4 regions of the Peribacillus sp. TH16 genome follow, and region 1 is predicted to be linked to each of the others. Evidence: riboswitches for the same ligand, from Rfam matches in the RefSeq annotation. Region 1 holds a riboswitch; each other region holds the start of a gene.

Region 1 (7,648 bases):
GGATTACATTTAAGCTAACATCTATACAAACAGCAAGTGTTGGGATCGCGGCAATGGTCGGTAGTGGTGCTATTCAAAAAACGGCTGATGGTTTATTTGCCCTAAATGGTATTGGAATCGTTATTAATACAGGAATTACAGCCGCACTGACTGTGTTATTTGTTCAATTAATTGGTGACCGATTAAAAGCATATTCCATTTTATTGATGCCGACTTTAAGCATATTAGTGCCAGGGATGATTGGGTATTTAATTCTACCATTTGTGAAATCTTCCACTGGTTTACTGGGAGTCGCTATTTCAAATGTGACATCATTACAACCAATTATAATGGGAGCTATTATTTCTGTTGTGTTCTGTCTCATAATTTTGTCGCCTATTTCAACAGTAGGGGTAGCCACTGTGATCATGCTTTCAGGTATTGGCTCTGGTGCGGCTAATCTAGGCATTGTTGCAGCAGGCGTTGGTCTGGCCATTGCAAGTTATAAAGCAAACTCCCTTGGAACGGCATTAGCACATGTATTAGGCTCACCAAAAATTCAAATGAGAAACTTCTTCATGAAACCGAAGATCGCTTTTCCGATGTTGATCACAGCTGCGATTCTTGGTGCTTTGGCCGGTCTGTTAAATATTCAAGGCACACCCTATAGTGCTGGGTTCGGTTTATCAGGTCTAGTTGGTCCATTAAATTATATGAAACTGGCTGAAGGTGGATGGGCCGTTGAGAATGTAGCAATCATGCTAAGTACTTTCTTTATTCTTCCGATTGTATTGAACCTAGGTCTTATCTATATATTCTCGAAAAAATTAAAACTGATTAAAGCAGAGGATTATAAATTGCATTTTGATTAATAACTCAAACTTCCTCATGAAATAGAGGATGCTGATATATAGACAATATAGAAAGAGCAACGCTTTATTTGAATGCGTTGCTCTTTCTATAATATTTCTTTATCCCCAAACTTCTTTCGCTACATCAACAATAAATTTCAACTTTTCCCATTGTTGTTCTTCCGTTAGCTTATTGCCATGATGGGTGGAAGCGAATCCGCATTGTGGACTTAAGCATAATTGTTCGAGTGGCACGAATTGTGAAGCTTCTTTAATACGAGCTATAACTGCTTCTTTGTCTTCGATTTCTCCATTTTTTGAAGTGACGACTCCTAGAACAACTCGTGCTCCGCCATTTGGAATGTATTCTAACGGTTTGAAATCTCCTGAACGGTTATCGTCATATTCCAGGAAGAATCCATTTACTTTTTCTTTTGCCAATAATGTTGGTGCGATACGTGCATAGCTTCCTTCAAACGCCCACGTTGATTGATAGTTCCCGCGACATAAGTGTGTCGTGACGACCAAATCCTCTGGTTTTCCCTCCAAAGCCCCATTAATTACGCGCAATGCTAAATCAATTAATTGTTCTCTAGAGTATTTTCCATCTTTGAACTGAAATTCTGGAGAGGAAAGTCTAGCAATATAAACATCATCCAATTGTAACACCAGCTTCATAAAAGGCCTTTAAAGCATATTGATACGCTTTAATGATGTCATTTGCATAGTCTTCGATATCAGGGTAGATGTCTTCATTATAAACACCCACAGCAAATAATTGATTGGGACTAGGAATGGTTTGTTTCGTAACAGCACGTCCGGCAACGATTTTGTTCAATTCAATAAAGTCATGAATGAAGGGATGTTCAGGATTGAATGAAACCTTCCCAGTATTGCACTTCTGGAATTAGCACAGTACATTAAAGTCTGTTGCTGAGGTATCAAAGGGCCAGTCCCTCCACCTCTCTTGATAAGAGTTGTCTATTAAATTAAGTATGACTATACAGATAGTTTTAATAAAGGTCAAGGGTGAAAGGTGTAAAATTTAGAATATACCGATTATTCACCAGGACCTTGCATGTTATGAAGGGGTAACTACATTCGTGAAGACAGCATATGCTATAACTGACGTTCCATATGGAATGAAGTTACCTGTAAGTTAAGTTGGAGGGGGAAAACCACGATGAATACGTTCAATCCATCTAATATTTCCGGGAATGGTTTACCGATAACGTTAACTGCGTCTATGCTAGAGCGAATTATAAAGATGAAATCAGGTGAGCAGGATGTTAAAGTCGAGATTACGCCAGTACATATAGTGCTTTTCGGAACGACGGAAGTGAAAAAAATGATGTTTAAGAAAAACGTGCCTTTCCGTATTACATTAAAACCGATTCACGTGGAAAAAAGAACGATTTCATTTGAATTAGTAGAAATGAAGCCTATTGATAGGAATTTTATTAACCAAAAGATATTTAACAGACCGCCATTTTTTGAATTTGAAAATAGAATGATCAAAATGAATTTTAATGCTTGGAACATCGTGAAAAGAATACCCGTGGGCACTATTAAATCGTATGAGTTGGTGGAAGGTGCATTAAAAATTAAACTTTCATTATGATGAATCGAAGAAAGGGTAAGCAATGAAGGAAATGTTTACATAGCATTCTTACCTGTACTATTTTAAAGGGGATACCAGGTATGTTAGTGTAAGGATATGGTAAAGGACGATTCTTCAATAAGAAATATTGTGTTTGATAAATCAAGTTCTTTAAAATATACTAAATAACTAAAAGTTTTGAGTTTTTCCGGTAGATAAGGGGGAAAATGAATGGACCAGAAAATTTTGCCTGCTTCGGCAAGCATGAAGGATTTCGAAAGATTTCTAGAAAGTTCCTATGAAATAGGTGTGTTTCTTGATTTGCATATATCACAATTGAAAAATGTAAGCTTAATGGCAAAGCAGCATAATAAGAAAATGATTTATCATGTCGATTTAATTCATGGTATTAAAAGTGATGAATACGCTACAGAATTTATTTGTCAGGAGTATTGCCCATATGGCCTGATTTCAACAAAATCCAGCGTGATTTTGAAAGCGAAGCAAAAGGGTGTTATTGCCATTCAACGAATCTTTTTAATTGACTCACATGCGTTAGAGAAAAGTTATAAGCTGGTACAGAAAACAAAGCCTGATTATATCGAAGTTTTGCCTGGCGCAATGCCTTGGATGATTAAAGAGGTAAAGGAACGCTTACAAACTCCTATCTTTGCTGGAGGGCTCATACGTTCTTCAGATGAAGTCCTGAATGCCCTTGAGGCAGGAGCTTCGTCAATCACGACTTCAAAAACTGAATTATGGGAGATGTTTTAATTTCAGATAGGAGTTGATGTGTGATAGAGGAAAAAAAATACAGAAAAAATCATTTGTTTTTATATAAATTAATTGACAGCGTTTTCACTACCTAGTATATTTACATTACAAGTTAATACATGTGACGGAGATTAGGAGATTCACACCAGACATACTCATTTTTTGAGGAAAGTTCTGCTGTGAATCTCCTTTTATTTGTTGGTAAGGCATCATTCTATAAGAGGAGGGGTTATGTATGACTCCATTTTGGGGAGAAGTAGTAGGCACGATGATTTTAATTTTATTTGGTGCAGGTATTGGGGCAGGATCTTCCTTAAAGGGATCTTATGCCAAAGATGCAGGCTGGATTGTCATCACGATTGCATGGGGACTGGCTGTTACAATGGGTGTCTTTGCAGTGGGTTCCATAAGCGGAGCACATTTAAACCCGGCTGTTACAGTAGCATTAGCTATCAATGGAGATTTTCCTTGGGCTGATGTGCCAGGGTACATCGTGGCGCAAATGATAGGGGCAATTATAGGTGCGACTCTTGTATTCCTGCATTATTTGCCTCACTGGAAAGCTACGGAGGATCCAGGTACAAAGCTTGGTGTGTTTGCAACCTCACCAGCTATCCCACATACTTTTTCAAATCTATTAAGTGAAATGATTGGTACATTCATCCTTGTTCTTGGCTTATTATTTATTGGAGCCGGCAAGTTTACAGAAGGTCTGAACCCATTTGCTGTCGGTTTATTGATTGTTGTTATCGGGATGTCGCTCGGAGGAACAACAGGCTATGCCATAAACCCTGCACGTGATCTTGGACCTCGTATTGCTCACTTCCTGCTGCCAATACCAGGTAAGGGAAATTCGAATTGGGGCTATGCTTGGATTCCGGTTGTTGGCCCGATTGTCGGTGGAGCACTTGGAGCTGTCTTCTATAAAGCAGTCTTTTTAGGTGAATTGACGACAGTCTTTTGGACTGTTTTAGGAGCAAGCCTAATAATATTGGTATTAGCATATACTTTTGGAAAAAAGCAGTCGCGTGAGTTAGAAACTAGCAACATTGCTAGTTAAATTAAAAAGGGGGGAAACACATTATGGAAAAATATATCTTATCATTGGATCAAGGAACAACTAGTTCACGGGCGATTTTGTTTAACGAAAAGGGCGAGATCGTCCACTCGGCCCAAAAGGAATTCACACAGCATTTCCCTAAGCCAGGCTGGGTAGAGCATAACGCCAATGAGATTTGGGGATCAATTTTAGCAGTGATTGCTGGTGTACTATCGGAATCTAGTGTAAAGCCTGAGCAAATTGCTGGTATTGGAATCACTAATCAGCGTGAAACGACAGTCGTTTGGGATAAAGAAACAGGAACCCCTGTGTATAATGCGATAGTATGGCAGTCCAGACAAACTAGCGAAATTTGTGATGAATTGAAAGGAAGAGGTCTTAATGATCTGTTCCGAGAAAAAACAGGATTGTTAATAGACGCCTATTTTTCCGGTACAAAAGTGAAGTGGATCCTCGATAATGTGGAAGGAGCTCGCCAAAAAGCAGATGAAGGCAAGTTGTTATTCGGAACCATTGATACCTGGCTGATTTGGAAGCTATCAGGAGGCAAGGCCTATGTAACAGACTATTCTAATGCTTCTCGGACATTAATGTATAATATTCATGAGCTGAAATGGGACGAGGAGCTTCTGGAGATATTGACTGTTCCAAAATCAATGCTACCAGAGGTTAGACCTTCTTCCGAAGTGTATGCCCATACGATCGAATATCACTTCTTCGGCCAGTCGATTCCAATTGCAGGAGCAGCAGGTGACCAACAGGCAGCATTATTTGGCCAAGCTTGTTTTAATGAAGGAATGGCTAAAAATACGTATGGAACAGGTTGTTTCATGCTTATGAATACGGGTGAAAAGGCTGTCAGTTCCGAGCACGGGTTATTGACAACTCTTGCTTGGGGATTGAATGGCAAGGTTGAATATGCATTAGAAGGCAGCATATTTGTAGCAGGATCAGCGATTCAATGGCTGCGTGATGGCTTACGGATGCTAAAAAATGCCGAGGACAGTGAAGCCTATGCAAAACGTGTAGAAAGTACTGATGGAGTTTATGTTGTTCCTGCATTTGTTGGGCTTGGGACTCCGTATTGGGACAGCGATGTCCGAGGTGCGGTTTTTGGCTTAACTCGTGGAACATCTAAAGAGCATTTTGTCCGTGCTACCCTTGAATCGCTTGCATATCAAACGAAGGATGTACTCGATGCAATGGAGGCAGATTCAGGTATTGAGCTGAAGACATTGAGAGTGGATGGCGGTGCAGTTAAGAACGACTTCTTAATGCAATTCCAAAGCGATCTACTACGTGTCCCTGTTGAAAGGCCGACTATAAACGAAACGACAGCACTCGGTGCAGCGTATTTGGCTGGACTAGCTGTTGGCTATTGGAAGGACCAAGAGGAAATCGCTCAGCAGTGGGCAATAGACAAAACCTTTAAACCATCCATGGATGAGCAAGAAAGTGAAAAATTATATGACGGATGGAAAAAAGCTGTTCAAGCAGCAATGGCTTTTAAATAAAGGTTCTGATAAACACTAAATTTAACAAATAAAGAAGGCCACTTATATAGTGGTCTTTTTGTTGTTAAATTTACAATAAAGTAATAAAATGCTTTAAATATGTGGGCAGATTACCATAATAAAGTCTTTAAATAAGACGAAATAATTTACAAACTAGCCTTCTATAAATTATCTAGTAAATCTATATAATACTTTCTTAAAAGTTCTCTTAATATATTAGGTTCTACTATTTTTATGGACTTACCAAAGCTAGCAATATAGTTAACTATAAACTCAAGCTCATTTGGCTCATACGAACCAACAATATAGGTACTTTCACTCTCGGTGATTAACTTCATAGATGGGAAATGTTGCTGTTGAAAATGCTCAACCCCTTCTTGATTTATTAGACACTTGAATTGAATTGCCTTTTCAGATGGTTTCCAGAGTGAATGTGCATTGTGAACATTAATCTCCTTTAAGTCAATTAATGGTTCGATGTTCGTTATTTCCACTGTTGTAATACGATCACACCGGAATACTCGATAAGCTTTTTTAGTTACATCATAAGCCTGGCAGTACCAATAGCCTTTCATTGCATAAATAGCGATTGGCTGAATGCTACGAGTGCTTTTTTGATGCATTGTTTGATAACTGATTTTTAATACTTCATTTTTAATGGCTGCAAGTAATAAAGTTTCTAAATGTGCGCTTTCTTTGATTTGCTCCGTGTGTCGAAAGGTTATCCGATCTTGAATTCTCTCTATATGCTGACGTTGTTTTTCTGCTAACGCGTTTATAAATTTCTCATGAATAGAATGAAGCGATACTTGAAAAGGTAGATTTGAAAAGCTGCGTAGTGCCTGCATTGCAAAATAAAGCGCATAAATTTCTTGACTGTTAAAAGAAATGGGGGGTAGTGTCATTTGATTAAGTAAATGATAACCTCCATACCGACCATATTCTGCATAAATTGGTGCGCCAATTTCCTCTAGTGAAGAAATGTCTCGTAATGCAGTTCTTTTAGAAATATGAAATTCTTGCATTAAATCTTGGAGCGTAAACTGTTGTTTTTGATTGATAAAACGCAGCATTTGATTTAAGCGTTCTGATTTTTTCATAAAATGACCCCTAATGGTGCCGTTTTTTGTCACCTTTATTTTATATACTTGTAAGTGTAATAAATAATTGTTGAGGAGGCAATAAAATGAATTTTGAAGTAATTCCCTTTCTATCGATGAATGGTAAAGGTGCAGCTGCTATTGAGTTTTATAAGGAATATTTAGGGGCGACCGTTCTTTTTAAGAAAAATTATAAAGAGATGAAGGAAATGAATCCTAATTTTATTTATGGAGAAGGTCAAGATGAGTATATTACACATTCTGTTTTGCAAATCGGTGCGAATAAGCTTATGCTTGCAGAGAAAGAAATGGACAATACACAACCTTGGCAATTAGGTAATAGTTCATCTTTATGTATTCAGTCTCAAGATAAGATTGTAATTAAACATCTCTATGACTCGCTTATTCAACATGAACAGGTGGCCATTTTAGTACCATATGAACCCAATGCGTTTAGTCCAGGATATGCCATTGTACGAGATCCGTTTGGAGTAATTATCCAACTTTGTGTAACCGTGCATGATTTTTAATTTAGGTGATTTATTACATGTACAGCTATATGACGTTTGTATTAAATTTCAGTAATTTATAAGATTATTTAACAGTTTGGGGCGTTAGTGAAAGAATGATTAAACAACTTTATAGTTAAAGTTTTTACTCTGTAGTACCCACTTTCCAACTAAATTAACGAACTTAGAAAACCGATTCTACATCAGTAGTATCGGTTTTCTTGATTGATGGCTATAAAATTAAATGACTTTATTATAAGT
Region 2 (7,648 bases), on a different contig from region 1:
TAAAATTATCCCTTAAACTACAATGCGTGCTTCTGTGTTCAAAAGGAAATTGATTAACAGCTCTTCCATTACACAAAATCACTAATTAGTATTTCGCTCCATTATCCTTATTAATCAATATCTTTTCTTTTAATATCGATGTGATAATATGCTCCGAATCCCATTCGTGGCCAGATATCTCGATAAGCGGATATTGATTCGGCAAAACAATTTGCTGGATTTCATGTACTGCCAAGCCTTGATTATGTAATCGTAAAATTTCACCACGCAGGTTTTCCAAATAGTCGAGCTTTCTTTGAAACATTTCCTTCCCATTAGGGACATGACCGGCATGACAACAAAAAACCTCTCCAAAATCATATTGAAGTAATCTATTTATAGAATCGATGATAACAGGGACAGATTCTTCCCGTAAAACAAGCTTCGTTTTCGGTGTAACGAATAGGTCACCTGAAAACAGCATGCCATTACTGTGATTCAAATACACCATATGGTCCATAGCATGACCTGGGGTAAAGATTGGCTCCCACGTTTGGGTACGGGAATGAACAGCCCTCCCCAGCGGCTCAGCTTTGAAGCCATCTCTCCTTCCCCAAAAAGTTTTGCGATAATCAGGATATTCAGCATCCTTCGCACATACATCAATCGACACCGGATGAATATAAATTGGAACTTTTCTATGTTCCTGTATCCAGGAAGCACCGCCAGTATGGTCCTCATGATAATGCGTTAGCGCCACTAAATCGAAGTTGGCTGATTCATAGAAAGGGATAAGTTCTTCCAATAAAATTTGGGCTCCCGTATCAATCAATAGGCCGTCTGTTAAAAAAACATATACACTCATCCCCGACTTTATTCCTTCAGGGGTCCCTTGTACACAAACCACATCATTTATCGTCTTAATCTCTAGCATGGCTTCCCTCCTCATCAATTGTATAAAAATACCCCTTGTTCATTACAATAAATGTAATATTCCTCCATACTTTTGACAAGCAAATAGTATTTTCCTAGCAAAGACCCGTAGTATATTTTCCGGTAGAATCAAGGCACTTTTTGAAACCATTGTCATTGATTTAAGGTATTCTATTATGCAACTAAGAAAAGAAACAGCAAAAATCTGGCTTCGGTTAAAAGGAAGTTGTTAAGAAAGGGTACTCCGTATTTAAGTTTGGGCGATAAAAAAATTCACGGCTAATCATTAACGCTGAGTAACTATCAATATTACCTTGGTTGATAAAAAAGCTAAAGCATTCATGATACAGACTTTGAAACAATACTTTCCTGACAAAAAATTCACGTAATTATTAAAAAAAATCGACAAGCTGCTAAAAAGAACGAAGCTTATCTTACAAAAATCATGAAAAAGTATGGCTTTACGACCATTAACGATCAATGGTGACAATACCCCGATTCCAAAAGGTATGATTATCCAATTCTAGATTTACCATAAAAAAATTAATTAAATCACCAGAAAGTTATTCTAAAATTACAGAAACGATTGACAATATGTGAATTTACAAATAATATAGATTATATTAGAAAACTTGTAATATTCCAAAATAATAATTTACTTATCAAGAGTGACTGAGGGAACAGGCCCTGTGATGTCCGGCAACCGCCCCAATCGGGAACGGTGCTACTTCCTGCAGAATGATTACATTCTGAAAGATAAGACGAAATAATTTCGCTGCCTCTTTCTGAATGATAGAGGCAGTTTTTTATGTTTAAGGGGGAAGGCTCATGATTGAAATCCGATCAGTCCGAAAGGAATACATATCGAAAAATACCCGAGTTGTCGGAGTGGATAACGTATCTTTGACAATTCAGACTGGTGAAGTTTATGGGATTGTTGGCTACAGCGGAGCCGGAAAAAGCTCATTAATACGCTGCTTAAATTTGCTTGAACGTCCGACAAAAGGAAAAATCATTATTGACGGGATTGACTTAACGTCTTTATCAGGCAAAGAGCTTCGAAAACAACGACAAAAAATCGGTATGATATTTCAGCACTTTTCCTTAGTCAGTTCCAAAACCGTTTTTGAAAATGTTGCTTTCGCCTTGAAAGCCGCACACAAATCAAAGGGCGTCATCAAAAGTCGCGTTCTAGAACTGCTGGACATAGTTGGGCTTAGTGATAAAAAGGATGTCTATCCGGCCCAGCTCAGCGGAGGTCAAAAGCAACGGGTCGGCATAGCGCGAGCCTTAGCCAATAACCCTACTGTACTATTATGTGATGAAGCGACTTCTGCCCTTGATCCAACAACAACAAAAGCGATTTTACAGTTATTAAAAAAGATTAGTCGGGAACTTGGTATCACTATAGTATTGATTACCCATGAAATGGAAGTAGTCAAAGAACTATGCCATCGAGTCGCTGTCATGCAGGATGGCAGGATTATCGAAGAAGGATCTGTTTATGAGATATTTTCACAACCAAAGCAGCAGTTGACGAAGCAATTCATCAGCAGTGTATTGGATTTTGAGCTTCCCTCACACTTAATTGAGGAAAGCAAAGGAACGATTATTCAAATTCAATTTGAAGGGCCCACCGCCGGTGAATCGATTCTTTCCGATGCTCTACAAAAGTATTCAGTAAAGGGAAATATCTTGCACGGCAAAATTGAATATATTCAGGATGTTCCATTAGGAATCTTAATCATTGAATTAATTGGTGAGGCTGCTGAAGTTCAATCGGCACTGGAATATATAACAAATCGGACCAGTTCTGTGGAGGTGTTGAAACATGTCACTGTTTGATTCCGTCGTCAATATTTTACCTGACCTTAATAAAGCCTTTCTCGAAACAATCTATATGGTTGGAATCTCCCTTGCGGTAGCCCTTCTAATTGGTTTGCCACTTGGAGTATTGCTGTTTACAACGACCAAGAATTTAATCTTTGAAAATAACGTCGTGAATCGATCTCTCGGTTTCGCTGTCAATATTGTCCGTTCAATCCCGTTTATCATTCTCTTAGTCGCCCTCCTTCCTTTAACGGATTTGCTTACTGGATCAACGATAGGGCCAAGAGCGGCTTCTGTTTCCCTATCTGTATCCGCGATACCTTTTTTTGCAAGAATCGTTGAATCGGCATTACGCGAAATAGATAAAGGTGTGATTGAAGCTGCAATTGCTGTAGGTGCCACTCCATGGATGATCATTAAGGATGTACTTCTTCCTGAGGCAAAACCGGGAATCATTCAAGGGTTGACGTTAACGACCATTTCACTTATCGGTTACTCAGCGATGGCTGGGACAATCGGTGGGGGCGGAATTGGTGACCTGGCCATTCGGTACGGCTATTACCGTTATGACAACACAGTCATGATCACGACAATCGTCGTGTTAATCTGCCTTGTACAAATCATTCAAATGGTTGGTGACAAGGCCTCATACTTAGTAAATAAACGATAGAATCAGTCATTTTAACAATGATTTAATACAACATATTACAGGAGGAATTTCCAATGAAAAAAATAGCTTCTTTATTATCTGTTTGCGCACTAGCCCTTGGCTTGGCAGCTTGCGGAAGCGATGATGCTTCCCCAAAAACTGAAGACAAAAAAGAATTGAAAATCGGAGCAACTACCGGTCCTTACGCGGATATGGTAAAAGAGGCCATTAAGCCAGGCCTAGAAGATCTTGGCTACAAAATAGAAATCGTTGAATTCACTGACTATATCCAGCCAAATAAATCGCTTGGCAACAATTCAATCGACGCCAACCTTTTCCAGCACAAAGTGTATATGGATAACTTCGCTAAAGAAAATGATTTAGAGCTTTCTGACCTTGTTATTGTACCGACAGCACCAATGGGTATATACTCGAACAAATATAAATCGTTAAAAGACATTAAAGATGGTACATCACTAGCCCTACCGAACGATCCAGTTAACCTTGCACGTGCACTTAAAGTCCTAGTAGATGAAGATTTAATTGAAGTCAAGCCAGATGTGGATCCCTTAAAAATATCTGAAAAAGATGTAACAAAGAACCCAAAAAACATTCAATTCAAACCATTAGAATCGGCTCAATTGCCGCGTGCAACAGACAGCGTTGACCTATCAGCGGTCCCAGGTAACTTCGCTCTTGCAGCAAAAATGGATCTCCAAGATGCCCTTGTTTTAGAAAACATGCCGGATATGTATCGTAATGTTGTTGCTGTGAATACAAAAGATGCAGATGCACAATTTGCTAAGGATATTAAATCAGTAGTTGAATCAGACAAGTTTGAAGAAGTAATCGATAGCAAGTTTGCAGGCTTCGGAAAACCAGATTGGATGAAATAAGAAACCAAACCATAAAATTCAAGGCCTGCTCCCTTTTTGGGAACAGGCCTTGAATTTTTTCCGTCATACTATGCGAAGATATCAATCAATGCAATTAATAAGCATTTGTAGTAGGGTTTTACATATATTTTATCATAGATGGATGCTCTCTGAAGGTTCGCATGTTTCTCGGGGAAAACACAATATAATGATATAGTTGTCAATAAAAGCGATAATCAATTATTACTAATTTCATTTTCTCGTTGTTCACACAGTGTCTCCTTGTTTAAGCCTAGCTACATATTGTTCAATTTTTTCGAGAAGTTCAACTGGATCGTTTGCGACAATGTTTACACCATTTACAACTGCAAACGGCTGCATTAAACATTGTCCGCAATACAACAAGCATCTATCCTCAATAACCTCTAGACCGCTACACTCCATTAATTTATCTTTAATAGTTTCCAACTCATCTTCAAAGTTACTAGGGCAGAACTTTACACTAATTTTCATATCTAATTCCCCTTTTATTTAGTTGCTAACATTTTAAGTAGATATACAAAAAATGTGCAAGAGTACACCTAAACGCAAATATGTTTTATCGCGTTAAAATGTTGCTACCATGATGGTCAACCGCGGTAAAACACATATTTGCGTGGTAAATTTTTATGTATTATGATGTGAACTATCACTGGCGGAAAATTAAGAAAATTCAGCTTTTTTATGTAAAAAAAACGATTAAGGAGCGGTAAATATGACTAAAAAAACAGTTGGATCTTCTAAAGCAAAGAAAGAGGAATTGTTTCCGGTTAAGAGTGTCCATTACGTAGAAATCTATACTGGGAACGCAAAGCAGGCTGCTTATTATTACGCAAACGCTTTCGGATTCAAGCTTATAGCATATAAAGGACTAGAAACAGGCTCCCGTGACCGTGTATCTTACGTTATGGCACAGGGCACCATCCGATTGATTTTAACAGGTACTCTATCAGACAGCACAGATGTGGCTGAGTTTATTAAAACTCATGGCGAAGGAGTAAAAGATATCTCCCTTCTCGTAAAAGACCTAGAAAAAACATATGCGGGTGCTATTGAACGCGGTGGCATCGCTCTTCGAGAACCATGGGTGGAAGAAGATGAAAATGGCAAAGTAAGAAAAGCAATCTTAGGCACATATGGGGATACGATTCACACGCTTGTTGAGCCAATCGATTATAAAGGTGGATTTCTGCCAGGTTTTAAAGCTCGTGAGGACAACTTTGGAGCTCAACTTTCAGGCTTAATCGGTGTTGACCACCTTGTTGGTAATGTGGAAGTAATGGACGAATGGACAAATTATTATGAAAAAGTATTCGGTTTTACTGTTCTGAAACATTTTGATGATGAAAACATTTCGACCGAGTACTCAGCCCTAATGTCAAAAGTTATGATGAATGGAACAGGACGCATTAAGTTCCCGATCAATGAACCTGCTGTAGGAAAACGCAAATCTCAAATTCAAGAATTCCTAGATTACTATAATGGTCAAGGTGTTCAGCATCTTGCCCTTTTAACAAACGATATCATCACCACAGTGGCCACACTAAAAGAAAATGGTGTTGAGTTTTTAAAGACTCCTGACACTTATTACGCAGACCTCGCCAATCGTGTAGGAGATATTGATGAAGATGTGAAACGACTTCAAGAACTTAATATCCTTGTCGATCGTGATGATGAAGGGTACTTGCTCCAAATTTTCACAAAACCATTAGTTGACCGTCCAACTATGTTTATCGAAGTCATTCAGCGTAAAGGTGCACTTGGTTTTGGCGATGGAAACTTTAAAGCATTGTTTGAATCGATTGAACGCGAACAGGAACTTCGTGGAAATATTTAATATGAACCGGCCATCTGGCGTAATACCCAGTATGGCCTCCTATTATAGGAGGTGTGAGGTTGTTGTTAACAAAAGTAAATGGAATGTGGAAAGAGGAAGCGCTCAGTCATTTTATGACCGAACTTATTGATTATGCAGGCCTGTTTCCACCAAGTGCACTTCCGCTTCCAGAAGCAATTTCAAATTATCATGCATATATCCATGATTCAGACAGCTGGATGCTTGGTCCATTTGTTATTCCCGCTTCACGACTGAGTGAACTCGAACCATATAAAGATCAATTTAATGATCAATATCCACTTCGATTATCTGTTATTTTAACGAAACCCCTAGAAATTGAAACGGCTATGGGAGATATTCACCTTTTTTTAGAAACATATAAAACAGCTGGTACCATTGAGGCGATCGAAGTTCCGCTTCCAAAAAAAGTTGATTCTTCTTTCTTAGAGAAACTCGAAAAACAAACAGCCAGTTATCCGATTTATTGTGAAATAACAGGAACGATTGATCAACTTCCATACACATTGGATACTATTCGCTTGATCAATCAAAAATCTTTGAAAAGTATTGGTATTAAAATGCGCATGGGCGGCATTACATCGGATTTATTTCCTACTGCCGAACAAGTAGCGATTGTTATTCATGAATCCCGAAAAAGAAATCTAACTTTAAAGTTCACAGCGGGTCTGCATCATCCGATCCGCCAGTATCGAAATGAAGTGGAAACAAAAATGCATGGCTTTGTTAACGTATTTACAGCAGCCCTACTTTCCTACTGCCATTCAATAGACAGCAAAATCATTGAAACCATATTGTTGGATGAGGATCCAACACACTTTTCGTTTACACCAGACACGCTTTCTTGGCGCAGTATATCTGTCAGTTCTTCTCAAATCAACAAAGCACGCACAGTCTTCGCTGCTTCTTACGGAAGCTGTAGCTTTGATGAGCCGCGTAAAGAACTTGGTGAACTGACTATTTTTAATGGGGAGGCACCACGATGAAATATTCTTTTATCGAAACAACACCGGAATCACATTTTCCGATTCAAAATTTGCCATATGGCATCTTTCAATTCAAAGACAAAGGCCCGCGTGCCGGTACAGCCATTGGTGAATATGTTCTTGATTTATCTGTAATTGACGATGCAGGGCTGTTAAAGGGGACCGGTGCAGAAGAAAAGAATGTCTTTTCCGCTTCTTCACTCAATCTATTTATGGAACTCGGCCGTCCCGCCTGGACTTCTGTACGTAAGAAATTACAATACCTTTTGGATGCGAACACGCCTGATTTACGTGATGATGAAGAACTTCGTTTAAAAGCGTTCCACCCATTGAAAGATGTAGAGATGCTACTTCCTGCAAAGATAGGAGACTATACAGACTTCTATGCCTCAAGAGAGCACGCGACCAATGTGGGGACTATGTTCAGAGGAAAAGATAATGCACTCATGCCAAACTGGACACACTTGCCGATCGGATATCATGGACGGTCCAGTTCTATCGT
Region 3 (7,648 bases), 150 kb from region 1:
AAAGTGAAGTTCGTCTCTCCTGATGACCCTGAAAATTTCAAAAAAGCCATCACGCCTAGAACGAAGGCTATATTTGCGGAAACAATTGGAAATCCAAGTCTAAGGATTCTTGATATTGAGGCTGTAGCGGACATTGCTCACAATGCGGGCATACCACTCATTATCGATAATACCTTTGCTACCCCATACCTTTGCCGGCCAATTGATTTTGGAGCGGATATTGTCATCCACTCTGCTACAAAATGGCTCTTGGGAAATGGAACCACCTTAGGAGGCATCATCGTGGATGGGGGCAAATTCGACTGGAACTCACCAAACTACCCTGGCTTTACGGAACCGGATCCAAGCTACGATGGGATTGTATACTCTGAAGCAGTCGGCCCTGCTGCCTTTATCACAAAAGCTCGTGTGCAATTACTTCGTGATTTAGGGCCGACGTTAAGTGCTCAAAGCGCGTTCCAGTTTACGCTGGGGCTAGAAACGTTGCATGTGAGAATGAAAGAGCATCTTTCGAATACTAAGTCTGTTATTCAATATTTGGAAAATCATCCTGCTGTGAACTGGGTTTCGCACCCTAGTAATGGAAGTCACCCTGATAAAGCGCTGGCGGATAAATATTTGCCTAAGGGAGCAGGATCTGTTGTGACTTTTGGAATTCAAGGTGGACGCGAAGCTGGAGCAAAACTTATCAATTCGGTAGAGTTATGGTCGCATGTAGCCAACGTAGGGGATGCTAAAAGTTTAATTATCCACCCTGCTAGTACGACCCATCAACAATTAAATGATGTAGGTTTAGCAAAAGCGGGTGTAAGTGCTGATCAAGTGCGCATATCGATTGGTATTGAAAACATAGAGGATTTAATAGAAGATTTAGAGCAGGCAATTGAAAAAGCGACGAATATTGTCTCCTTAACTTCTAAAACTGTTTAATAAAAAAGACCTGTTCATTCTTTCCTAGAAATATTATACATTGCGCTCCTTTTTTATCTATGATAAAATTTCTCCATACTAAAGAACTTAATGATGTACAAATATTCTATATATTAGCTCTTATCAAGAGAGGTGGAGGGATGTGCCCGATGAAACCCGGCAACCGACAAGGAAATTTCCTTGGAAAGGTGCCAATTCACACAAAGTTTAATCGCTTTGGAAGATGAGAGAAAGGCCTGCTTTTTCACCTGCCTTTCTGCTCATGCAGAAAGGTTTTTTCTATTTAGTTTGGGAAAACCTTTACATGTATAGCAATATTGAAAAACGGTTTTAAATCATATTTACAGGCTGATAATGAAGATAAATCAACTAAGTTCATAGGTTTTATTGGATAAAAGAGGTGAGTATTAATGATTACATTGACAAAAGTTAGTAAGCTATTCCGAACAGGAAAAGGAAGCAGTGACACGATTAAGGCTGTAAATAATGTTAATGTTGAAATAAATAAAGGCGAGATTTTCGGTATTATTGGCTACAGCGGAGCAGGGAAAAGTACTTTGATCAGGATGCTTAATGGATTGGAAACACCAACAGAAGGATCCGTTGTGGTGGCTGATAAAGAAATTTCCAAAATCAAAGGTGCTAAGCTACGTAAAGCTCGACAAGAAATCAGCATGATCTTTCAACATTTTAATTTATTATGGTCTAGAACCGTTCAGGAGAATATATCGTTTCCTCTAGAAATTGCAGGGGTTTCGAAAAATGAGCGTATCAAGCGTGTGAATGAATTAATTAAGTTAGTTGGGCTTGAAGGAAGAGAAAAGGCATATCCTTCGCAATTAAGCGGAGGGCAAAAACAAAGGGTCGGGATTGCTAGGGCTCTTGCTAACAATCCTAAAGTGCTACTGTGCGATGAAGCGACGTCTGCTTTAGACCCGCAGACAACCGATTCAATACTTGAATTGCTTGTGGACATCAATAAGCGTCTTGGTCTAACGATTGTTTTGATTACACATGAAATGCACGTCATCCGTAAAATTTGTCACCGCGTTGCAGTAATGGAAAGTGGTCAAGTCGTTGAACAAGGACCTGTCCTGGAAGTCTTCAAGAATCCGAAAGAACAAATGACGAAGCGTTTCGTTCAACAGGTAACAGAGCCTGAAGAAACAAAAGAAACAATGGAACACTTGCTGGAACGCTATCCAGCAGGAAAAGTAATTCAATTGACGTTCGTAGGAGATCATGCAGAGAGTCCGTTAATTACTAGGCTGGTACGTAACTTTGAGTTGGATGTCAATATCGTTCAAGGAAAAATATCTCAAACTAGAAGTGGTTCATATGGAACGTTATTTATCCACCTTGATGGCAATGAGGATGAAATGCTCCGCGCAATCGAATTCATTAAAGCACAGCATGTAGGCGTGGAGGTGATTACTCATGCTTGAAGAATTATTACCGAATGTATATTGGGAAGACATTATTGAAGCAACAAAAGAAACACTTTATATGACTAGTATCTCAGTACTAGCAACCTTTTTTATAGGCATACTATTAGGGCTAGTCCTGTTTTTAACAGGGAAAGGTAACTTGTGGGAAAATCGGGTAATTAACACGACCATGAGTGCTATCGTTAATATTTTCCGTTCCATTCCATTCCTTATTTTAATTGTGTTGCTCATACCTTTCACAAAATTGCTTGTCGGTTCTATGATCGGTGAGGATGCTGCTTTACCAGCCCTTATTATCGGGGCGGCACCATTTTATGCACGTATGGTTGAAATCGGCCTCCGTGAAATCGATAAAGGTGTAATTGAAGCGGCTAAATCAATGGGAGCGAAAACGAGCACGATCATTTGGAAGGTACTTCTTCCAGAATCGATGCCAGCATTAATTTCAGGGATTACGGTAACATCGATTGCATTGGTTGGATATACCGCAATGGCAGGGGTTATCGGTGCAGGCGGGCTTGGTAATCTGGCCTATCTAGACGGCTATCAAAGGACTCACAATGACGTTACACTTGTAGCGACGATTGTTATACTAATTATCGTCTTCATTATTCAAATTATTGGAGATGTGATTACATCTAAATTAGACAAAAGATAAAGGGAGATGAATAGGATGAAAAAGTTTTTAGGATTTGCATTATTACTTGTTTTATCGATTGCTCTTGCTGCTTGTGGAACCGATAAGGACAACAGCGGCAGCGATACAGAAAAGGAAACGAAAAAATTAGTTGTAGGTGCATCCAATGTTCCGCATGCTGAGATTCTTGAAAAAGCTAAACCTCTTCTTGAAGAAAAAGGAATTGAGTTGGAAATTAAACGGTTCCAAGATTATGTTTTACCGAATAAGGCTTTAAACGATAAAGAATTGGATGCTAACTACTTTCAACACATTCCATATTTAGAGGGGCAAATTAAAGAAAATGGATATGACTTCGTTAATGCTGGTGGAATTCATATCGAGCCGATTGCTCTATATTCACAAAAATATAAAAGCATTGATAAACTTCCGGAAGGCGCAACAATTATTATGAGCAGCTCTGTTGCTGACCACGGACGTGCGTTATCTCTATTAGAAAAAAATGGCCTGATTACATTAAAAGAAGGCATCGATAAAACGACAGCTACAACAAAAGACATTGTTGAAAATAAGAAAAAACTTAAATTTGATGCGAATTATGAAGCAGCTTTACTTCCGAAAATTTATGAGAGTGGCGAAGGGGATGCCGTTCTAATCAACTCTAACTATGCGATTGACGCTGGATTGAATCCGCTTAAAGATTCAATTGCTATTGAAGACTCTGAATCACCATATGTGAACGTTATTGCTGTTAACAAAGGTGATGAAAATAAAGAAGAAATCAAAACGCTAGTAGAAGTATTACATTCTAAAGAAATTCAAGATTTTATTCTAAAGGAATACAAAGGTGCAGTCGTACCAACTAAATAATTTATGGTAAGGAACGACCTGGAAATCTTCAGGTCGTTTTTTTATGTTTAAAGATGAAAACACAGGGTATAGAGTTAATAGAGTAATAAAGTGATTCACAAATTTGAAAGGATGGTTCACTATCAATACTTTAGATTTAAATGTAACAAGCGAAATGGAAAAAGCGATGCAGTTATCACATGGGATTGGCTATAATGAGTACAGCAGAAATTTAGACCTCCGTATCGAGGTTGAGAAAGAACGAGATAAGGAACATGAAAAGTGCAACAAAATGGTCATTGACCTACAACGTAAAATTCACGGTTAAGCATATAAAAGAGTCTTTAAAAGATCGGTCTGTAGAGGTAAAATGATAAGTGGTCTAGAAAATAAGGGTTTCCTTATTAGATTAACTTACATAGCACCTAGCAGACCTTTTTTTCTTTAACAAAGGTAATACGTACCTTCCAATTAAGATTTTTTAGACATATATTAATAAGAACGAAGGTTTGTTGAATAATAAGTTTTAAATAAGAAAAGCTAAAATAAGGCTCTATTTGCTGTAAATAGCCTATAACAGTAGGGTTTGTAACAATAGGACAGGTTTTCATCATGAAAGAAGTGGAAACCCCTATCTATATTAGTTGATTCCAAATTGGATTTGTTATAAAATTGGAATGAGAATAAAGTGAGAATGCTTTTATGAAAAATAAATAGTAAAGAAAGTAGTTTTTACTTTCTGGTAATAAAATAGGAATTAGTTCACGGAGGTATTATTATGTCAGCTTCTACATTAACGGTTAAAGATCTTCACGTATCAATTGAGGGTAAAGAGATTTTAAAAGGGGTTAACCTTGAAGTAAAAGGCGGAGAAATCCATGCAATCATGGGACCAAATGGAACTGGTAAATCCACTTTATCTTCAGCAATTATGGGTCACCCTAAATATGAAGTAACAAGCGGCAGCATCACATTCGATGGTGAAGACGTATTGGAAATGGAAGTTGACGAGCGCGCTCGTGTTGGTCTTTTCCTTGCTATGCAATATCCAAGCGAAATCAGTGGTGTTACAAATGCTGACTTCTTACGTTCTTCTATCAATGCACGTCGTGAAGAAGGCGATGAAATTTCATTGATGAAATTCATCCGTAAAATGGACGAAAAAATGGCATTCCTTGAAATGGATGAAGATATGGCGCAACGTTATTTAAATGAAGGATTCTCAGGCGGAGAGAAAAAACGTAACGAAATTCTTCAATTAATGATGATTCAGCCAAAAATCGCTATTTTAGATGAAATTGACTCTGGGCTAGATATCGATGCTCTTAAAGTCGTTTCAAAAGGAATCAACGAAATGCGCGGAGAAGACTTTGGATGTTTAATCATCACTCACTACCAACGTCTATTAAATTACATCACTCCTGATTACGTACATGTAATGATGCAAGGCCGTGTTGTAAAATCAGGCGGGCCTGAACTAGCTGCACGTTTAGAAGCAGAAGGTTATGATTGGATCAAACAAGAATTGGGCATTGAAGACGAAACTGTTGGCGAAGAAGCGTAAGTAGGAGGATTTGCAATGACTACAGAAACGAAATTACCGTTTGAACAAGAGGACATAAGCTCTTATTCAACTAAAAATAATGAGCCAGCTTGGCTATCTGAGCTTCGAATTCAAGCGTTTTCTGAATTAGAAAAGCTCCCAATGCCAAAGCCGGATAAAACAAAAATCGATAAATGGAATTTTACTTCTTTCAAGACTCATACAGTTGAAAGTGAAACTTTTGCCTCTTTAGATGAGGTTCCGGAAGAAATTAAATCCATCATTGAAGGAAATGAAAACTTATACATTCAACGCAATAATACGCCGGCACATATTAATTTGTCAGCAAAAATAAAAGAACAAGGCGTTATTTTCACTGATATTTTTACAGCGGCTCGTGACCATGCTGAGCTCGTACAAAAATATTTCATGAAGGACGGAGTTAAAATAGATGAGCACCGTTTAACAGCATTACATGCTGCATTAGTTAACGGTGGTGCATTCCTTTATGTTCCAAAAAATGTAGAGATCAAAGATCCAATTCAAGCAGTATTTTTGTTGGATAACCCTGAAACTACACTTTTCAACCACGTTTTAATCGTGGCAGAAGATAATAGCTCTGTAACATATGTAGAGAACTACTTCTCAAGCGTTGAGTCTAACGAAGGTATTGCTAATATCGTAACTGAAGTATTTGCAAATGCGAATGCCAAAGTGGAATATGGAGCTGTTGATACCCTTTCGAAAGGTTTTACGACATATGTTAACCGCCGTGGAGTTGCAGCACGTGACGCTCGTATTGAGTGGGCACTTGGCCTAATGAACGATGGAAATACGATTTCAGATAACACAACATATCTAATGGGCGATGGCTCTCACGGTGATACTAAAACCGTTGTAGTCGGCCGCGGGGAACAAAAACAAAACTTTACGACAGCCATTATTCATTTTGGCAAACGCTCTGAGGGCTATATCCTTAAGCACGGTGTTATGAAAGACGGCGCATCCTCCATTTTTAATGGAATTGGGAAAATTGAGTATGGTGCTACAAAGGCCAATGCTGAACAAGAGTCACGCGTACTGATGTTAAGTGAAAAAGCACGCGGAGACGCCAATCCAATCCTTTTAATTGATGAAGATGATGTAACGGCTGGGCATGCCGCTTCTGTCGGACGTGTTGACCCGCTTCAACTTTATTATTTAATGAGTCGTGGTATTACTAAAAAAGAAGCAGAAAGACTTGTCATTCACGGATTCTTGGCCCCTGTTGTTAACCAGCTTCCAATTGAAGGAGTTAAAAAACAATTAGTAGCGGTCATTGAAAGGAAAGTACAGTAATGAACCCATACGAAATTCGTAAGCTTTTTCCGATATTAGATCAAGAAGTCAATGGTCAGCCATTAGTTTATTTAGATAGTGCTGCAACCTCTCAAAAACCGGCTGCAGTGATTGAAGCGATTGAGCAATATTACCGCGGATACAACTCGAATGTTCACCGCGGGGTGCATACACTTGGAACAAAAGCTACGGATGCGTATGAAGGTGCACGTGAAAAGGTGCGTAAATTCATTAATGCTTCTTCTACAGAAGAAATCATTTTTACAAGAGGAACAACAACTTCTTTAAATACTGTAGCAAGAAGTTACGGTGGAGCAAATGTAAAAGAGGGCGACGAAATTGTTATCTCTTACATGGAGCATCACAGTAATATTATTCCGTGGCAGCAGTTGGCTAAAGAAAAAGGTGCTGTACTGAAATATATTCCGCTTCAAGAGGATGGAACGATTTCCCTTGATGATGTGAGAGCTACAATTACAGATGCAACGAAAATCGTTTCCATTATGCAGGTTTCCAATGTGCTTGGTGTTATCAACCCTGTGAAGGAAATCGCAAAAATTGCCCATGAACACCATGCTGTCATGGTTGTGGATGGGGCACAAAGCACGCCGCATCTAAAAGTGGATGTTCGTGATTTGGATTGTGATTTCTTTGCCTTCTCAGGTCATAAAATGGTCGGTCCAACAGGTATCGGCGTATTATATGGTAAAAAAGAACTTCTTGAAAAAATGGAGCCGATTGAATTTGGCGGAGAGATGATTGATTTTGTAGGTTTGTATGAGTCTACATGGAAAGAACTCCCGTGGAAATTCGAAGGCGGTACCCCAATCATTGCCGGCGCCGTTGGCCTTGGGGCTGCAATTGATTTCTTAGAAGAAATCGGCTTGGATAATATTGAACGGC
Region 4 (7,648 bases), 480 kb from region 1:
AAATATGGTGTAGGCAGCGGGGAATTATATCTGGAGTTGGTGATCCTTTTGGCATCAGGGGTGTATTATTTAGCTCGTTCCATTTTCTTAGGCGTATTCTGGGATGAAGTAGAAATGCATGACCGAACGAGTAAAACACCGATGAGCAAGAAGACCATTTTTGGTACGGTTGGTTTAGCTCTCATCATCGCTACGATCATGGGGGTGAATAGTGCTGTATCCTATGCGGATGGCAGTTCACAAGGCTTGTGGTATTTTGTATTGGTATGGTGTGTTTCGGTTATGATCTATTTGCCGATTTTACTTCTGTTTTTTGGTGGTATATACTTGCTAGCGAAGAAAATTGGAATGAAAAATAGCGAAGATAATAAGAAATTGTAGGTGCGTTCCTTTGAAAAATATAAAACTGAAGCTTGCAAGAGTGGAAAAGGATTTGTCACAAGATGAGCTAGCCAAGATTGTCGGTGTTTCCAGACAAACGATAGGATTGATTGAATCCGGAAAGTATAATCCCTCATTAAGTTTGTGCATTGGTATTTGTATAGCATTATCACGTACGTTAAATGATTTGTTTTGGGATGAAGAAATAAAAGATTAATCATTGCTTTGGATACCCCTTTTTCATTACGAGGCCAAAAACCAAGGAATTTCTCATCACAAAATGGGGGAAGGTATAAAGGCAGTTTGTTAGCTTTCACCTAATAGTTGAGAGGGATGGTATGATGGATCGTACGATTGGTTACTTACGTGAGATATTGTCTAACTATACGGATCAATATCCTGAAGCGCAGGAAATTTATAATAAAATCAAGGATGGACACTTTCATTCTGAAGAAGAACTTATCGATAAGCTTACCGGCAAAGAAGCTAGACTCCTTAATCGAATTCTGCCTCAGGAAATTGAGCATGCAAAGGAAGCTAGTGATACAGAACGGGTCACTCAATTATCGGAGGTATACGAACTTATTCTTGTTTAATAAAACCTTGTCCATGTTAATCATGGACAAGGTTTTTAGATTTTTTTTATTAATCCATTTCGCTGAGGGAATCCATATGGCTTGCTATCATAGCGATGATCGTGCTAGCTTCTTCCTTACTGAATATAAAGTTTGTTTCATCTTTTATCAGATCATCATCTGCTGTACGAATGCGGTTAATCCGTTTTAGCACTCCATCACCAGTTTCCTGAACAACTCCGAATTGATAGGTGACCTCCACTTCATTTTCTTGAATATAGGCTGTCACTTCAGGTGTTTCCCATTCCACATCGATTTCGTACATCTCAGTTTCTTCGGTTAGTTCATATTCATCGTATTCATCATCGAGATCATATTCATATTCGATGCCATCCCCTTCTAAATAGTTATGGAAGCTTTCATGAACAGCATCAACGATATCTTCAATATCAGATAAGATCACCTTGCTAACCTGGCCTAAATCCGGATCAAAGGATTCCATATAAAATTCTTCATTATGGGGATCGAAAAACAGAGTGGAAAAATAATCCCTCTCATTGTCATCCAACTCTGTATAAAATTCGATACGTGGATGTTTAGCTCCTCGCTCCACGATCAAACTGCCATTTCGATCGTATTTTTCACAAATTGATTTAAGATGATCCTGCAATTCCCCGCTTACTCTGTCGAACCATTCTAAAGACATCCAACATCCACATCCTTTCATGATTATTATTTCCCAGAAAAAGCGAACCTGTCGTTCCATTTAAAGCCAGATGCATTTTGCCTCGTCGTTAGGTTAGGGTTTCTTAAGGTTGAAGCTTAATTCTAAAACTTTTTTGTTTGCGAGCTATTAGAATCAATTATTTATTCAATTCACTTCAAACTATAGTTTATTGTTGAGGATTCTTATACATTAGAAAGTCCCCCAACCATAAATGGAAAGGGGACTATTTTATGTTAAAAGGAGTATTTTGAGTAAAAAAGGTTCAAGCTATTTTTTATTAATTAGTCATAAAAAAATTTTAAGAAGGGAAGATAAGATATAAAAAATTAAACATCCTTATTCATTCTTTCTACATTCACACGCCCTGAAAAGAATGTAGCTCCGCCGCCCATATCGGCAATACGATCTGGAGTCAAGGCATTAACGAGTTGTTTTTTACCAGGCATGTCTGACCAGAGACCTTGACTGACTACGACGCCTGGAAGGACCTGTTCGCCTACAGAAACCACTAGCTCGCATTCTCCACGATCATTCCAGATACGGACAGTTGTACCATCTTCTATTCCTCGATTATCTGCATCCTTTTGATTCATAAATATTTTAGGTGCTTTTTCAAGTGTGATGTGTTTGTCATTATTGGAAAAGGTAGAGTTTAAAAAGTTATGGTTCGGTCCAGGTATGAATTGGAGAGGGTAATCCTGCTCTTCTACTAATGGAATATACGTAGGAAGGGCTGGATATCCATCTTCTTCCATCACTTTGGAATATAATTCGATTTTCCCACTAGGTGTTTGTAAATTCTTTAACAAATCGGTCAAATTACTTGCTTTGATGTAGCGTTCATTTTTTAGTTTCTCATAGGTTATATCCGATAAATAAGGATTGGATAAATCGTTTAGAGCTTGTTTCATTAATTCTTCATCGTCATCCTTAAGAGTTTGTTCGTTAAATTCCATGGCTTTTGCAAGTAGCCTGAATACCGCTGTGTTCGATTTACTTTCTCCATAGGGTGCGATGATAGGCTCATGTAAGTGGATATAATTATGCCAGTATGATGTATAAAAATCTGTATTTTCAAAGGCAGATGTAGATGGTAATACAATGTCTGCAAACTTCGCTGTCTCCGTTATAAACAAGTCATGGACGACAGTAAATAAATCTTCCCGGGCTAGACCCTCTCTTACTCTATTTGCCTCTGGTGCAACAAGAGCCGGGTTACTTCCATAGACATACAATGAGCGAATGGGGTTGTCCGGTTCAAGCAATGCTTTCCCTATTTGATTCATATTAATAGTACGTGTTTTAGTTTTTTTGAGATCAGGACGTTGTAAAGCTGCGGTATTAAAGGAGAGAAATCCTGAATTGGATTTAACTGCACCTCCGCCTTTTACTAGCCACTGTCCTGTTAAAGCAGGTAAACAGGCAATCGTCCGAGTGCTCATCCCGCCATTATCATGATGCTGAAGACCATTTCCAATCCGAATCATTGAAGGGGAAATCGCCCCATACATCCTAGCTAATTTGTATATGTCTTCTACGGGAACGCCTGTTATGTCAGAAACCATTTGTGGCTGATATTGCTCAAGATGATCTTCTAGCTCTTCATAACCAATCGTATATTCCTTTAAAAACGATCGATCCACTAGCTTTTCTTTATAGAGTATATGCATGATTCCTAATGCTAGTGCACCATCAGTCCCTGGGAGAATGGGAATGAACCAATCGGCCATTCGTCCGGTTTGATTTTTATGAACGTCAATAACAATGACTTTAGCTCCTGATTTTTTTGCTTTTTGTGCGATTGTTACTTGATGCATATTTGTACTTACAGCATTGATTCCCCAAAAGATGAATAACTTAGTTTCGGTCATCTCTTCTGGGTCTGTACCGTAGCTCCCCCCCATTGTGTAGCGGTAGCCTGTTGAGCCAGCAACTGAACAGATGGTCCGGTCAAGTTGACTTGATCCGAGGCGGTTAAAAAAACGGCGATCCATTCCTTCTGCAGCGAGTTTCCCCATATTCCCATAGAAACTGTAAGGAAGAATGGTTTGTGCCCCTTCCTCTGAAATAAGATTTTTCCAATGATTTGTGATCGTATCGATCGCTTCTTCCCAACTAATAATGGCGAAATTCCCCTCACCTTTTTTTCCCACGCGTTTTAAAGGTGTCTTAATTCTCTTGCTATCATAAATCCGTTCACCCATATTCCGAACCTTGTTGCAAATATTCCCTTTCGTCACTGGATGATTTGGGTCACCACTAATTTTCTTGATTTTTCCATCCTCTTTGTGTACAAGTAAACCACATTGGTCTGGGCAATCAAGAGAACAGACAGAAAGGACTACACCATTTTCTATATCTTTATATGATTGCATGTCAGTATCCTTTCATGAAAAAAATGATTCATAGATTATATCATACGGAGAGAATATTTAGAAAGTTCAAATAAATATTGACTTCCGTTTTGAAATTCATTATATTTGGTATATTCTATTAATTGAAAAAATAGTTAAACCAATATAATATTGTAAAATTTCTATCAAGAGAGGTGGAGGGACTGGCCCTTTGAAGCCTCGGCAACATTATTGTGCCAATTCCAGCAAGCGAAGCTTGAAAGATAGAAAGAGTGGCCTTTTATTTTATTGTTGTGAGAACGATATTATGAAGTAATTATCTCTTTCCGTCTTAGCGGGAAGAGATTTTTTTATTTTTAAGAAGTGAGTTACTGACAGGTAAAGTCGTTACATAAAGGAGAGAGATGTAAAAATGAACATTCTAGTAACAGCACCATATAACGAAGCGGGCATCAAGGAATTAAACGAGTTATTTGGAAAGGCTACCTATCAACCTTGGAAGGAAAATGGAAGGGCCTATAACGAAGTAGAGTTGATCTCTTTATTAAAAGAGTCTAAGGCGGAGGGGTTAATTACTGAGTTAGATCAAGTAACAGAAAAAGTATTCGCTGAAGTACCTGAATTGAGATTTGTGGGTGTGTGTCGTGGCATGCCTTCTAATGTTGATGTGGAAGCTGCAACAAAAAGGGGACTTCCCGTCTTTTTCACTCCAGCACGTAATGCTCAGGCTGTTGCAGAATTATTTGTCGGTAATCTCCTTACATTTTTAAGGCATACCATTCCTTCCAATCAATGGTTGAAGGAGGAAAAATGGAATGAAGACTATCTCCAAGCCTATTTAAAGTTTAAAGGAAATGAAATTTCTGGGAAAACAATTGGAATGGTGGGGTTTGGGGCCGTGGGCCAGCGAATTGCAGCGGTTCTTGAAAGTTTTCAATGTTCGATAAAATACTATGACCCTTATGTAGAGAGTGATAATCCTAATCATGTTCGGGCTTCTTTAGAAGACGTTTTTTCGACAAGTGATGTGGTATCCATACACCTCCCTAGAACAGAGGAAACGATCGGGATGATTAATGAACACTTTTTGGGACTGATGAAAGAAGAGGCAATCTTTGTAAATATGTCAAGGGCTGTCGTGGTTGAAAGAGATGCGCTTGTACAAGTATTAAAAGCACAAAAGATTAGGGGGGCGATATTAGATGTGTTTTATCAAGAGCCGCCTGAACAAAGTGACTATGAATTAATTAAATTGCCCAATGTATTAGCTACCCCTCATCTTGCCGGCGCAAGTTATGAGGTTGAGGATCATCACGTCTCAATAATGAACCAAGCGTTAACAAAGTGGACAACACAACATACTCTTCAGATTCCAACTCTATATAACAGAAGAAATCTAGAAGTTAAGTCATAAGAAAGAAGAGTGAAAAAAATGGCTATAAAAGAAGGTTATTTAGTATTTGATATCGGTACTGGAAATGCAAGAGTGGCTATCGTTGAGACAACAGGTGAAGTCGTCTCTATTGAGAGAGAGGATATACAATATGAAATTGAACCTCTTTATCCTGATAGTCGATACTTTTCACCTGAATTACTTTGGAAACAGCTTATTCAATTAGCAAAAAAGGCGATAGCTAAAGCTCAGCACATTTCAATCAAGGCAATAACGTCAACTAGTCAACGGCAAGGAATTGTCTTGCAGGATCAGGATGGGCATTCGTTTATCGGGTTACCTAATATTGATAATAGAGGCCGCGAATGGGAAAAGGAGTTTTCAAATCAACCATTTATTTATGAAAGGGCAGGTCGATTACCATCTGCATTGTTTTCAGCTTTAAAGCTGGTCGCCCTGCAAAAGAGGCAGCCGCAATTATGGGATAAAATTAAATACTTTACAAGCATCAGTGAGTGGGTTGCCTATAAATTAAGTGACGTGCTCGTCTATGAGCCATCACAAGCGACCGAAACACTGCTATATGATGTTCAGAAACAAGAATGGTCAGAGGAGTTGTGTGAACAATTCGGGATATCGGTAGACTTGTTACCCGAATTAAAATCGTCTGGTTCGATCCTTGGTGAAATTACACCGAATATGGCTCAGATGCTGGGATTGGACGAAAAGGTTTTAATCGTAGTAGGAGGCGGTGATACACAGCTGGCTATCGCAAGCACGTTTGCCGAAAAAGGTGATGTCATCATCGTATCTGGAACGACCACCCCTATTTGCCATATTACTGATGAATATAGTGTGGATTCTAAACGAAGAGCATGGACAAATGCCCATACGAATAAAAATCAATGGCTGTTAGAAACAAACCCAGGAATAACTGGGCTTAATTATCAGAAATTAAAAAATATTTTCTACCCAAATGAGAGTTATCAACTAATGGAAGAGGAAATGAGTAAGCTTACGACGATTGATTGTGTATCAACGTTAGGCATGTATCTGACAGATGAGAAAAATGCGACGAAAAAAGGTGGCTTCATTTTTAATACACCATTAGAAGAAAACTTAACCCGTGCTCATTTTGTAGCTTCAGCTCTATGGGAAATTGCTTGTACAGTCAAATGGCATTTCGACAAATTATGCGAAGTGATTCCTTACGATTTGCCATATGTATGGGCTTGTGGAGGTGGTTTTCAAAGTGAAACGTTAACGAAATTTGTAGCTAATCTCCTTCAAAAAGAAGTGCGCATTCATCAAGGGTTCAATCAGGCATCCGTTGTCGGATCTGCCGTTATCTGCAATAAGACATTAGGGGTAAATAGTGCATTATCAGGCGATATCAAAGCGATTACAAATGAGGCTAGTTACGATGAATGGAAGTATGAGGAGTGGAAACAAGCTCAACAGTTCTTTTTCAAAGACCAATATAGCTTAAATCCAAATAAGATAGAAAAGAGAGATATATATGTTAGATAGAATTGGAATACCTAAAAGTTTAAGCTGGGGTTTTTTAGGTGTTATGCTCTTTATGATGGGAGACGGACTTGAAGCTGGCTGGTTAAGCCCTTTCTTAGTTGACAATGGATTGACTGTTCAGCAGTCAGCGGCCATTTTTACTGTATACGGAATTTCTATAGCTCTTTCTTCTTGGTTTTCAGGTGTTTGTTTAGATGTTTTTGGACCAAAGAAGTCTATGTCTATGGGATTATTGTTTTATGTTATTGGGACTGCAGGATTTATCACTTTTGGCTTTGAAAGTATGAATTATCCTGTTATGCTTATCACCTATTTTATTAAAGGTTTCGGCTATCCTTTATTTGCTTACTCTTTTTTAACATGGGTCATTTATCGATCACCTAAAAATAAATTAAGTACAGCTGTCGGTTGGTTTTGGGTAGCTTATTGTGCTGGAATGATGGTACTTGGCTCTTGGTATTCAAGCTACGCTATTCAATACCTAGGTTATGTCAACACATTATGGACCTCTATTTTCTGGGTATGCCTAGGTACGATTTTTGCTATAGTCATCAACAAAGACAAATTTGAAAAGAAACAGATATCTAGCAAAAAAGAAGCAGTGAATGAGCTCTTAAAGGGCATCACCATCTTGAAAACAAATCCAAGAGTTGCTGCTGGTGGTGTTGTAAGAATTATTAATAGTGTA

The links. A riboswitch is a leader RNA that binds a small molecule or an ion and turns the genes downstream of it on or off. The one in region 1 is predicted to bind S-adenosylmethionine.
Region 2: it holds a riboswitch for S-adenosylmethionine, as region 1 does, so the genes downstream of both, JFV29_RS07095 (methionine ABC transporter ATP-binding protein) here and JFV29_RS25040 (5-methyltetrahydropteroyltriglutamate--homocysteine S-methyltransferase) in region 1, are expected to answer to the same signal.
Region 3: it holds a riboswitch for S-adenosylmethionine, as region 1 does, so the genes downstream of both, JFV29_RS25830 (methionine ABC transporter ATP-binding protein) here and JFV29_RS25040 (5-methyltetrahydropteroyltriglutamate--homocysteine S-methyltransferase) in region 1, are expected to answer to the same signal.
Region 4: it holds a riboswitch for S-adenosylmethionine, as region 1 does, so the genes downstream of both, JFV29_RS22675 (2-hydroxyacid dehydrogenase) here and JFV29_RS25040 (5-methyltetrahydropteroyltriglutamate--homocysteine S-methyltransferase) in region 1, are expected to answer to the same signal.

Annotation. Positions count from the first base shown of each region.
Region 1 is NZ_JAEKEM010000009.1:2,273,206-2,280,853, reverse strand. Features, by position in the region: gene JFV29_RS25045 (PTS transporter subunit IIC) at 1-851, shown strand, start outside; partial or broken gene JFV29_RS25040 (5-methyltetrahydropteroyltriglutamate--homocysteine S-methyltransferase) at 951-1,722, opposite strand; SAM riboswitch class I at 1,712-1,807, opposite strand; gene JFV29_RS25035 (hypothetical protein) at 2,014-2,451, shown strand; gene JFV29_RS25030 (glycerol-3-phosphate responsive antiterminator) at 2,662-3,204, shown strand; gene JFV29_RS25025 (MIP/aquaporin family protein) at 3,440-4,264, shown strand; gene glpK (glycerol kinase GlpK) at 4,288-5,778, shown strand; gene JFV29_RS25015 (helix-turn-helix transcriptional regulator) at 5,940-6,878, opposite strand; gene JFV29_RS25010 (VOC family protein) at 6,965-7,408, shown strand.
Region 2 is NZ_JAEKEM010000002.1:1,464,686-1,472,333, forward strand. Features, by position in the region: gene JFV29_RS07090 (MBL fold metallo-hydrolase) at 86-913, opposite strand; SAM riboswitch class I at 1,569-1,675, shown strand; gene JFV29_RS07095 (methionine ABC transporter ATP-binding protein) at 1,741-2,757, shown strand; gene JFV29_RS07100 (methionine ABC transporter permease) at 2,744-3,412, shown strand; gene JFV29_RS07105 (MetQ/NlpA family ABC transporter substrate-binding protein) at 3,466-4,287, shown strand; gene JFV29_RS07110 (DUF1450 domain-containing protein) at 4,534-4,779, opposite strand; gene hppD (4-hydroxyphenylpyruvate dioxygenase) at 5,021-6,142, shown strand; gene JFV29_RS07120 (hypothetical protein) at 6,202-7,146, shown strand; gene fahA (fumarylacetoacetase) at 7,143-7,648, shown strand, end outside.
Region 3 is NZ_JAEKEM010000009.1:2,419,990-2,427,637, reverse strand. Features, by position in the region: gene JFV29_RS25835 (O-acetylhomoserine aminocarboxypropyltransferase/cysteine synthase family protein) at 1-930, shown strand, start outside; SAM riboswitch class I at 1,048-1,160, shown strand; gene JFV29_RS25830 (methionine ABC transporter ATP-binding protein) at 1,341-2,375, shown strand; gene JFV29_RS25825 (methionine ABC transporter permease) at 2,368-3,036, shown strand; gene JFV29_RS25820 (MetQ/NlpA family ABC transporter substrate-binding protein) at 3,052-3,885, shown strand; gene JFV29_RS25815 (hypothetical protein) at 3,989-4,192, shown strand; gene sufC (Fe-S cluster assembly ATPase SufC) at 4,643-5,428, shown strand; gene sufD (Fe-S cluster assembly protein SufD) at 5,444-6,745, shown strand; gene JFV29_RS25800 (cysteine desulfurase) at 6,745-7,648, shown strand, end outside.
Region 4 is NZ_JAEKEM010000009.1:1,788,811-1,796,458, reverse strand. Features, by position in the region: gene JFV29_RS22700 (DUF6773 family protein) at 1-381, shown strand, start outside; gene JFV29_RS22695 (helix-turn-helix transcriptional regulator) at 392-598, shown strand; gene JFV29_RS22690 (sporulation protein) at 723-977, shown strand; gene JFV29_RS22685 (hypothetical protein) at 1,027-1,662, opposite strand; gene JFV29_RS22680 (molybdopterin oxidoreductase family protein) at 2,010-4,058, opposite strand; SAM riboswitch class I at 4,217-4,307, shown strand; gene JFV29_RS22675 (2-hydroxyacid dehydrogenase) at 4,450-5,451, shown strand; gene JFV29_RS22670 (FGGY-family carbohydrate kinase) at 5,470-6,960, shown strand; gene JFV29_RS22665 (MFS transporter) at 6,950-7,648, shown strand, end outside.